2 regions of the Kitasatospora gansuensis genome follow, and region 2 is predicted to be linked to the other one. Evidence: riboswitches for the same ligand, from Rfam matches in the RefSeq annotation. Region 2 holds a riboswitch; the other holds the start of a gene.
The links. A riboswitch is a leader RNA that binds a small molecule or an ion and turns the genes downstream of it on or off. The one in region 2 is predicted to bind glycine.
Positions count from the first base shown of each region.

Region 1 (4,962 bases), 4.4 Mb from region 2:
GCGAGGATCCGCGCGCCGGCGAGGGTGCGCTCCTGGCGCTCCTTGAACTCCGGCGAGGCGGCGACCTTGAAGGAGACGGCCTTGGCCGCGATCACGTGCTCGAGCGGGCCGCCCTGGAAGCCGGGGAAGACCGAGGAGTTCAGCTTCTTGGCGAACTCCTGCTTGGCCAGGATGATGCCGCCGCGGGGACCGCCGAGCGTCTTGTGCGTGGTGGAGGTGACCACGTCCGCGTACTCGACCGGGTTCGGGTGCAGACCGGCGGCGACCAGGCCCGCGAAGTGGGCCATGTCGACCCAGAGGTAGGCCTCGACCTCGTCGGCGATCCGGCGGAACTCGGCGAAGTCCAGCTGGCGCGGGTAGGCGGACCAGCCCGCGATGATCACCTTGGGGCGGTGCTCCTTGGCGAGGCGCTCGACCTCGGCCATGTCGACCAGGCCGGCCGAGTCGACGTGGTACGCGACCACGTTGAACTGCTTGCCGGAGAAGTTCAGCCGCATGCCGTGGGTCAGGTGGCCGCCGTGCGCCAGGTCCAGGCCCAGGATGGTGTCGCCGGGCTGGGCGATCGCGAACAGCGCGGCCTGGTTGGCGGAGGCGCCGGAGTGCGGCTGCACGTTGGCGTACTCCGCCCCGAACAGCTCCTTGACCCGGTCGATGGCGATCTGCTCGGCCACGTCGACGTGCTCGCAGCCACCGTAGTAGCGGCGGCCGGGGTAGCCCTCGGCGTACTTGTTGGTGAGGACCGAACCCTGCGCCTCCATCACCGCGACGGGCGCGAAGTTCTCGGAGGCGATCATCTCGAGGGTGGTCTGCTGGCGGTGCAGCTCGGCGTCGACCGCGGCGGCGATCTCGGGGTCGAGCGCGTGCAGGGACTGGTTAAGAACCGTCATGTCAGGGTCTTCCCGTGGGGCGGTGCGGGCAATGGACCAAGGGAGAGAGCCGGCCGCCGCGCTGCGGCCGACCCCCCGTCAACCAGTGGTTCAGGCCTTGATGAAGGCGTCGTACTCGGCGGCCGACAGCAGCTTGTCGGTCGCCTCGACCTTGACCTTGTAGAGCCAGGCGTCGCCGAACGGGTCGCTGTTGACCGAGGCCGGGTCGTCGATGACGGCCTGGTTGATCTCGACGATCTCGCCGGTGGCGGGGGAGTACAGGTCGCTGACCGACTTGGTCGACTCGAGCTCGCCACAGGTCTCACCAGCGGTGACGGTGTCACCGACCTCGGGGAGCTGGACGTAGACGATGTCGCCGAGGGCGTCAGCCGCGTGCGCGGTGATGCCGACCGTCGAGACACCGTCCACGGCCTCGGTCAGCCACTCGTGCTCCTCGGTGTACTGCAGGTGCGTGGGGTTGCTCATGGCGTCATTCTCCAGGATCGCAAGAGGGTAGGGCGAAGCCGTCCGCTGAGCGGACCGGGGGACTGCGGGAACTGAAAGGGTGTCAGGCTCAGCGGGCGCGCTTGTAGAACGGCAGCGCGACGACCTCGACCGGCTCGTGCTTGCCGCGCACGTCGACGGCCACCGCGGTGCCGGGGGCGGCGTGCGCCGCGTCCACGTACGCGATGGCGATCGGCTTGCCCAGGGTGGGGGACGGGGCACCCGAGGTGATCCGCCCGATCGGGGTGCCGTCGACGCTGACGACGTCGTACTCGGCGCGCGGGACGCGCTTGCCCTCGGAGACCAGGCCGACCAGCTTGCGCGGCGGGTTGGCCTCGGCCTGTGCGGCGGCGGCCTCCAGGGCCTTGCGGCCGACGAACTCGCCGTCGTTGGTGGTCTTGTCGAAGCGCACCACCCGGCCCAGACCGGCGTCGAACGGGGTCAGGTCGGTGGACAGCTCGTGCCCGTACAGCGGCATGCCGGCCTCCAGGCGGAGGGTGTCGCGGCAGGACAGGCCGGCCGGGACCAGGCCGACCGGGGCGCCGGCCTCGGTCAGCGCGTTCCACAGGTGCTCGGCGTCGGCCGGGGCGCAGAAGACCTCGAAGCCGTCCTCACCGGTGTAGCCGGTGCGGGCCAGCCAGACCTCGCGGTCCGCGACGGTGGCGGGCAGCAGCGCGTAGTACTTGAGGCCGGGCAGGTCGGCGTCGGTGACCGAGGCCAGGATGCCGTTGGCCTCCGGGCCCTGGACCGCGATCAGCGCGTAGGCGTCCCGGTCGTCCCGGACCACCGCGTCGAAGCCGGCCGCGCGCTCGGTCAGCGCGTCCAGCACCACCTGGGCGTTCGAGGCGTTGGCGACCACCATGTACTCGGTCTCGCCGGTGCGGTAGACGATCAGGTCGTCCAGGATGCCGCCGTCCTCGCGGCAGATCATGGTGTACCGGGCGCGCAGCACGCCGAGCGCGGAGATGAAGCCGACCAGCGCGTGGTCCAGCAGTTCACCGGCCTGAGGGCCCGTCACGGTGATCTCGCCCATGTGCGAGAGGTCGAAGAGACCCGCCTTGGTACGGACCGCGAGGTGTTCCTCACGCTCGCTGCCGTAGCGGAGCGGCATGTCCCAGCCGGCGAAGTCGGTCATGGTCGCGCCGAGCGAGCGGTGCAGCGCGTCGAGCGCGGTGAGGCGAGGGGACATGGTGACTGGACTCCTTGGCAGCAAACGGGCATGCGGGGGTGGAGTCTCCCCGTCTGTCGTCACAACCTGAGAGCTTCACCGCACATCCAAGGATGGCGGCTTGCACCGTGGGTGGGCGCACGGCGCGGCCGTGTCCACTTTCCAGATCTGCCTCGCCCGGGCGGTAGGGGTGCCTGAGAGATTCCGGGGAGGACTTGCTCCTTCGGCGCCGGCCTGTGCCACGAGGGCAGTCCGGACTCTCCCGCGCGGGTTCGAGCGGCCAGTGTGAAGTTGTGGGCGGGGTCATCATGGCACGAGTCGACGCCCCAAGGGGAGAGGGGGCCGGGCCGAGGGCCTGTCTGCCGATTCCCGTCGGGGCCGGCCCGCCCGGCACGCACGCTCGCCGCACGGCCGAAACGACCAAGTAGCTCCGCTACGAGGCCGCCCCGGCCGCACGCCGAGCGCACGCACCGAACGACCCGGCCTGATCCGACGGGAATCGGCAGACAGGCCCTACGCTCTTGGCAGCAAAGACATAGAGGGGCGGTAGCAGGGGCGATGGGGTACCCGGCGGGCGACACAGGGGCGCAGGCATGGGCGGAGCCGGGCACCGCGCCGCCCGGCGGCAGCTGGCCGGTCAACGAGCTGGAGCAGGTGCTGACCGCCGCGCTCGGCGACCCGGGCGCGACGCCCCGGGTGATCGAGGTGCTGGCCCGCAGTCAGATCTGGATCCCGCTGCCGGCCGGGGCGGACCCACAGGGCAGCGGTCTCGATCTGCCCACGATCGAACTGGCGGGCTCGCCGTACGTCCCGGTGTTCTCCTCGCAGGAGACCTTCCTGCGGCACGCGCCGGGTCTGGCCTTCGCGATCGCCCCGGCCTGGGAGTTCGCCCGCGGGCTGCCGCTCGGGGTCGGCATCGCGGTCAACCCGGAGGCGCCGGTGGGGATCCCGGTGCCTCCGGAGGGGGTCGGCGAGCTGCGCCGCGGGCCGCAGGGCGAGCGCTGGGAGCAGCAGCCGGACGGTGCGCGGGTGGCGCTGCGGGAGCCGGAGCCGGCCGAGGAGCCGTACGCCTTCCTGGGCGCCGCGATCACCGAACTCGCCGAGCTGCCGGGAGTGCTGACGGCCCGTCGGGCGCTGGCCGGGGTGGAGCGGGACACGCCGGTGCTGTTCATCGGGGTGCAGCTGGACGCCGGCTGGCCGGCCGATCCGGGGCAGGTGAACGAGGCGCTCGGCCGGGCGCTCGGAACCACCCCGCCGCCGTGGGGCGTCCACCTGGTGCTGCTGGATCTGGTGGCCGATCCGGTGGTGGAGTGGATGCTCACCCGGGTACGTCCCTTCTACGTCAGGTCCGGGGCGGTCGCGGGCTGAGCCGGCGGGGGACCCGCCGGTACGGGGCGGCGGTATGACGGCTGTCCGGGCGGGCCAATAGGCTTCGCTCGGAGCCCAGGGCGAGACGGGCGGAAACGGGCGGAGCGAGGCATGAGCGCGGGAGCGACGGCAGACGGCGCGATCGAGCGCGCCCTCGGCGAGGTCGCGCCCGACCGCTTCGACGCCTACGAGCGGCTGCTGTACGCGCTGGCCGAGGGCCGGGTCTGGATGCTGCTCTGGCACGGCACCCCCGGCAGCCCGGACGCCCAGTACGGGAACATGGAGCTCGGCGGCCACGGCTACGCCCCCGCCGTCACCTCGCCCGAGCAGCTGGCCGCGAGCGGCTGGGCCCGAAGTCACGAGGTGATCTCCGGACCGGAGATCGCCAACGCCCTGTACCGGACGCGCTGGGGCCTGTGGCTCAACCCGCACGTGCCCGGCGGCGGGGTCGGTGTGCCCTGGGCCGACCTGCGGCGGATCGCGGCCGGCCTGGACCGGCTGCCGGCCGGGCCGCTCCAGCTGACCGACCCGGTGGTCCAGGCACCGCAGTTCTACGCCCAGTTGCAGCGCGAGGCGGCCGAGGTGCGCCCGGTCCGGGCGCTCCGGCAGGCCTGGGTGCGCCCGGCTCTCGGTGAGCCCTACCTGGCGATCGGTCTCGACCTGTACGACACCTCGCCGCCCGCCGTCGAGGCGGCCCGGGCGCTGGTGCACCGGGCGGTGCCGCAGATCCCGGCCGGGCTGCCGGTCTCGACGGTGGTGCTGGCTGACGAGTGGGACCCGGTGGCGATGTGGATGCGCGCCTTCGCCCGCCCGTTCTTCGATCGGGAGGCCCGCCCCTACCCGGCCCAGGGGTACTGGCCGCACCAGCCCTGGCAGTGAACCCCCCTGCTCCGAAGGGGTAGTTGGGGTACGTCCGGTTTGTTCATCTGCACGCATCTTGACAGACATGTAACAGCCGTGTGAAGAGCGCTATTCGGCAAGATCACGAGTGCATGCAGACAGATCACAGTTGGGCATCCTTCGGTTGTCAGGTCTGGCGTGCGACAACCCGAATGG
Region 1 is NZ_JACHJR010000001.1:2,674,003-2,678,964, reverse strand. Features, by position in the region: gene glyA (serine hydroxymethyltransferase) at 1-887, opposite strand, end outside; gene gcvH (glycine cleavage system protein GcvH) at 978-1,352, opposite strand; gene gcvT (glycine cleavage system aminomethyltransferase GcvT) at 1,441-2,559, opposite strand; glycine riboswitch at 2,711-2,813, opposite strand; gene F4556_RS11645 (enhanced serine sensitivity protein SseB) at 3,097-3,906, shown strand; gene F4556_RS11640 (enhanced serine sensitivity protein SseB C-terminal domain-containing protein) at 4,018-4,785, shown strand.
Region 1: linked by a shared signal. The riboswitch ahead of gcvT (glycine cleavage system aminomethyltransferase GcvT) and the one ahead of gcvP (aminomethyl-transferring glycine dehydrogenase) in region 2 are both predicted to bind glycine.

Region 2 (4,962 bases):
GCCGTACGCGCCGTCGATCCGGCTCACCGGCGGCCAGTACTTGTCCGCCGGGTTCACGCCGGCCGGGAAGACGGCCTCCTGGCGCGAGTAGCCGTGGGTCCACTCACCGGCCATCGTGGCGGCGGTGTGCGGGGCGTTGCGCAGCGGGTTGTCGTCCGCCGCCCACTCGCCGTTGCCGACCTTCTCGATCTCCGCGCGGATCTCGATCATGGTCTCGCAGAACCGGTCGATCTCGCCCAGGTCCTCGGACTCGGTCGGCTCGATCATCAGGGTGCCGGCCACCGGGAAGGACATGGTCGGGGCGTGGAAGCCGTAGTCGATCAGGCGCTTGGCGATGTCGTCCACGGTCACCCCCGTCTCCTTGGTGAGCGGACGCAGGTCGATGATGCACTCGTGCGCGACCAGCCCGCCGGGGCCGGTGTAGAGCACCGGGAAGTGCGGGGCGAGCCGCTTGGCGATGTAGTTGGCGTTCAGCACCGCGACCTGGGTGGCGCGCTTGAGGCCCTCGCCGCCCATCAGCCGGACGTACGCCCAGGAGATCGGCAGGATCGCGGCCGAGCCCCACGGGGCGGCCGAGATCGGGCCGACACCGGTGGCCGGGCCCGCCTCGGACTGCAGCGGGTGGTTCGGCAGGTACGGCGCCAGGTGCGAGCGCACCGCGACCGGGCCGACGCCCGGGCCGCCGCCGCCGTGCGGGATGCAGAAGGTCTTGTGCAGGTTCAGGTGCGAGACGTCCGCGCCGAACTTGCCCGGCTTGGCCAGGCCGACCAGGGCGTTCAGGTTGGCGCCGTCCACGTACACCTGGCCGCCGGCCTCGTGCACGAGGGCGCAGATGGTGGTGATCTCGGTCTCGAACACGCCGTGGGTGGACGGGTAGGTGACCATCAGCACCGAGAGCTGGTCGCGGTGCTGCTCGATCTTGGCCTTGAGGTCCTCGACGTCCACGTCACCGTCGGTCAGGGTCTTCACCACGACCACCCGCATGCCGGCCATCACGGCGGAGGCCGCGTTGGTGCCGTGCGCGGAGGCCGGGATCAGGCAGACGTCGCGCTGGGTGTCACCGTTGGCCCGGTGGTAGGCGCGGACCGCCAGCAGACCGGCCAGCTCGCCCTGCGAACCGGCGTTCGGCTGGATGCTGACCGCGTCGTAGCCGGTCACCTCGACCAGCTGCTGCTCCAGCTGCCGGATCAGGGTCAGGAAGCCCGCGGCCTGGTCCACCGGGGCGAACGGGTGCAGCTGGCCGAACTCGGGCCAGGTCACCGGCTCCATCTCGGTGGTCGCGTTGAGCTTCATGGTGCAGGAGCCCAGCGGGATCATGCCGCGGTCCAGCGCGTAGTCCCGGTCGGCGAGGCGGCGCAGGTAGCGCAGCATCGCGGTCTCCGAGCGGTGGCTGTGGAAGACCGGGTGGGTCAGGTACTCGTCCTCGCGCAGCAGGGCGGCGGGCAGCGCGTCGGCGGCCTCGGCGACCTCGGCGGTGACGCCGAAGGCGGCCCAGACGGCGGCCAGGTGCTCCCGGGTGGTGGTCTCGTCACAGGAGATCGAGACCAGGTCCTCGGACGCCTGGAAGACGTTCACGCCGTTCTCGCGGGCGGCGGCGACCACTGCGGCGGCCCGGCCCGGCACCTTGGCGGTGACGGTGTCGAAGAACTGACCGGTGGTCAGCTCGACGCCGCCCGCGCGCAGGCCCTCGGCCAGCGCGGCGGCGTAGCGGTGGGTCCGGCGGGCGATGTCGGCCAGGCCGTCCGGGCCGTGGTAGACCGCGTACATCGAGGCCATCACGGCCAGCAGCACCTGGGCGGTGCAGATGTTGGAGGTGGCCTTCTCGCGGCGGATGTGCTGCTCACGGGTCTGCAGCGCCAGCCGGTACGCGCGGTTGCCGTCGGCGTCCACCGAGACACCGACCAGGCGGCCGGGCAGGCTGCGGGCGTACGCGGCGCGGACCGCCAGGTAGCCGGCGTGCGGGCCGCCGAAGCCCATCGGGACACCGAAGCGCTGCGAGGTGCCGCAGGCGATGTCGGCGCCGAGCGAGCCCGGCGACTTGAGCAGGGTGAGCGCCAGCAGGTCGGCGGCGACCGCGACGATCGCGCCCAGGCCGTGCGCCTGCTCGATCACCGGGGCCAGGTCGCGGACCGCGCCGGAGGCTCCGGGGTACTGGAGCAGCACACCGAAGACGCCGCGCTCGGCCACCTCGGCCGGGATGCCCTCGGACAGGTCGGCGACGACCACCTCGACCCCGGTCGGCTCGGCCCGGGTCTGGATCACCGCGATGGTCTGCGGCAGGGTGTCGGCGTCGACCAGGAAGACCCCGCCCTTGACCTTGCCGACCCGGCGGGCCAGCGCCATCGCCTCGGCGGCGGCCGTGCCCTCGTCGAGCAGCGAGGAGCCGGAGGTGTCCAGGCCGGTCAGGTCGGCGACCACGGTCTGGAAGTTGATCAGGGCCTCCAGCCGGCCCTGCGAGATCTCCGGCTGGTACGGCGTGTAGGCGGTGTACCAGGCCGGGTTCTCCAGCACGTTGCGCAGGATCACCGGCGGGGTGAAGGTGCCGTAGTAGCCCAGGCCGATCATCGGCTGGAGCACCTGGTTGTGGTCCGCCAGCTCGCGCAGCTCGGCGAGCACCTGCGCCTCGCTGCGGCCGGCCGGGAGGCCGAGCGCGGTCAGGCTCTTGATCGCGTCCGGCACGGCGGCGTCGGACAGCTCGTCCAGCGAGCCGTACCCGACCTGCGCCAGCATCTTCTCCTGGGCGGCGGCGTCGGGGCCGATGTGACGGTTCTCGAAGGGGCTTGACTGCTCAAGCTCGGTGAGGGTCGGCTGGGCATTCATGGGGTCGAGGCCTCCTGGTCACGGACCGGCGGGGGCACGCACGCCGGACGGCAACACCACTGTGGGACAGCGGAGCCGGGGACGAACGAGCCCGTCAGGCCTCCCCCTCTGTCATCGATACCTGAGAGCTTCGCCCGCACGCGGCGGCCCGAGGGTCGCACGCCGGCTTGCACCGTCGGTGAGGGTGGGGTCCGTCGGCTCCCTCGCCGTCGGTCCTGCCCTGCTTTCCAGAGTGACCTACCCCGCACGGTACGGATGCCTGAGAGATTCCGGGGAGGGTTTGCTCCTTCGGCGTCCCCGTGACACCACGTGAGCGGTGCGGGGACTCTCCCGAGCGGGCTCGGCAGTCGGGGCCCAGGGTACCAGCGGAGCGCCGGTTGATCACGGGTGCCCTGGGTCACCCCACTGCCCCGGACGGGTGCGTCCGGCTCGCGATCGCCCGTTTGATGGCTTTTCGTGTGAAGTGCGGCCGTCCAGCTCCTTCGGCCGTCCCCTGACGGTGTGTCAACGGGGCTTTCGTACCTGCTGGAGGACAGCGTGCAGACCGACATCGACCCGCGAGACCTGATCGGCCACAAGGCGGTCGACCGGAACGGCGACAAGATCGGCACGGTCGACGAGGTCTACCTGGACGACGCGACCGGCGAGCCCGAGTGGGCCGCCGTCCGCACCGGGATCTTCGGCCGGGACGCCTTCGTCCCGCTCACCACCAGCGAGTTCTCCGGGGACGAGCTCAAGGTGCCGTACGACAAGTCGCTGATCAAGGACTCCCCCGACTTCGGGGTCGGCCAGCACCTCTCCCCCGCCCAGGAGCTCCAGCTCTACCGCTACTACGGCCTGGACGCGGGCGGTGCCGTTCCCCCGGCCGCGGTCGGCAATGGCTCGGGGTCCGGCAAGGACCTCGATTTCGGCACCCTCAGCAAGGAAACCAGCATGAACGCTTCACCCGCCGCCCCGACCGTGGCGGCCGCCCCGATGGCCTTCACCGCCGCCCCCGCGGCCCCGGCCGCCAAGCCGCAGCCGACCACCGTCGCGCCGCCGGCCACCACCGCCACCGACGACCCGACCGTGCCCGGCAACGCGCCGGCCGGGCCGGTGGAGATCACCTGCCGCGAGGAGCGGCTGGACGTCACCACCGAGTGGCACGTGCTGGGGACGGCGAAGCTGCGCAAGTACGTCACCTCCGAGGCGGTCGAGCGGAAGGTGCCGGTGGTGAAGGAGCGGGTCCGGGTGGAGCGGGTGCCGGTCACCGAGTCCGAGCGGGCCGCACTCAGCGAGCAGGAGATCGCCGAGGCGGTCGAGGAGGTGACGCTCCGGGAGGAGCGCCCGGTGGTGCGCAAGTACCTGGCACCGGTCGAGCGGGTCCGCCTGGTGGTCGAGCGGTTCACCGAGGAGGCGGTGATCCGCGAGGAGCTGCGCCGCGAGCAGGTGGAGATCCACGACGACACCACCAACCCGGCCCCCGCACCCGCCGCGACACCGGCTCCGGCGTCCTCGAACGGCACCCAGCTGCGCCCGGAGCCGCTCCGTCCGTCCTGACGCCCCGCCACTTTGCCAAAGCTTCACCAAGCAATATTTGACAGAGTGAAGTATCTGCCGCCATCGTTACTTCAGTTCGTTTACTTTCGTCCACCTGAAGCTCTTCGCACGGGTGGCCCGAACTGGAGGAAATTCCGTGAGGCCGAGCAGCGCGCGCGTGCTCCCCGCCCTGGTGTTGGCGATGCTGGCGTTCAGCGTGGTGCAGACCGCGGTCGTCCCGATCCTGCCTTCCCTGGCCAAGGAACTGGACGTCTCCGGTTCGAACATCACCTGGCTGATGACAGCGAACCTGCTGTCCGCCGCCGTACTGACCCCGCTGCTCGGCCGCTTCGGCGACCTGCGCGGCCGCAAGCCGATGCTGCTGGTCTCGCTCGGCGGCCTGGTCGCCGGGTCCGCCCTGGCGGTCGGCACCCACTCGTTCACCTGGCTGGTGGTCGCCCGCGTCCTGCAGGGCGCGGGCGGCGGGGTGCTCCCGCTGGCGATCAGCATCGTCCGGGACGAGCTCCCCAAGGAGAAGGTCACCGGCGGCGTGGCGCTGATCAGCGCCTCGATGGGCGTCGGCAGCGGCCTCGGCCTGGTCGCCACCGGCCTGCTGCTGGAGCA
Region 2 is NZ_JACHJR010000001.1:7,090,684-7,095,645, reverse strand. Features, by position in the region: gene gcvP (aminomethyl-transferring glycine dehydrogenase) at 1-2,820, opposite strand, end outside; glycine riboswitch at 2,922-3,056, opposite strand; glycine riboswitch at 3,058-3,163, opposite strand; gene F4556_RS31965 (DUF2382 domain-containing protein) at 3,322-4,359, shown strand; gene F4556_RS31960 (MFS transporter) at 4,496-4,962, shown strand, end outside.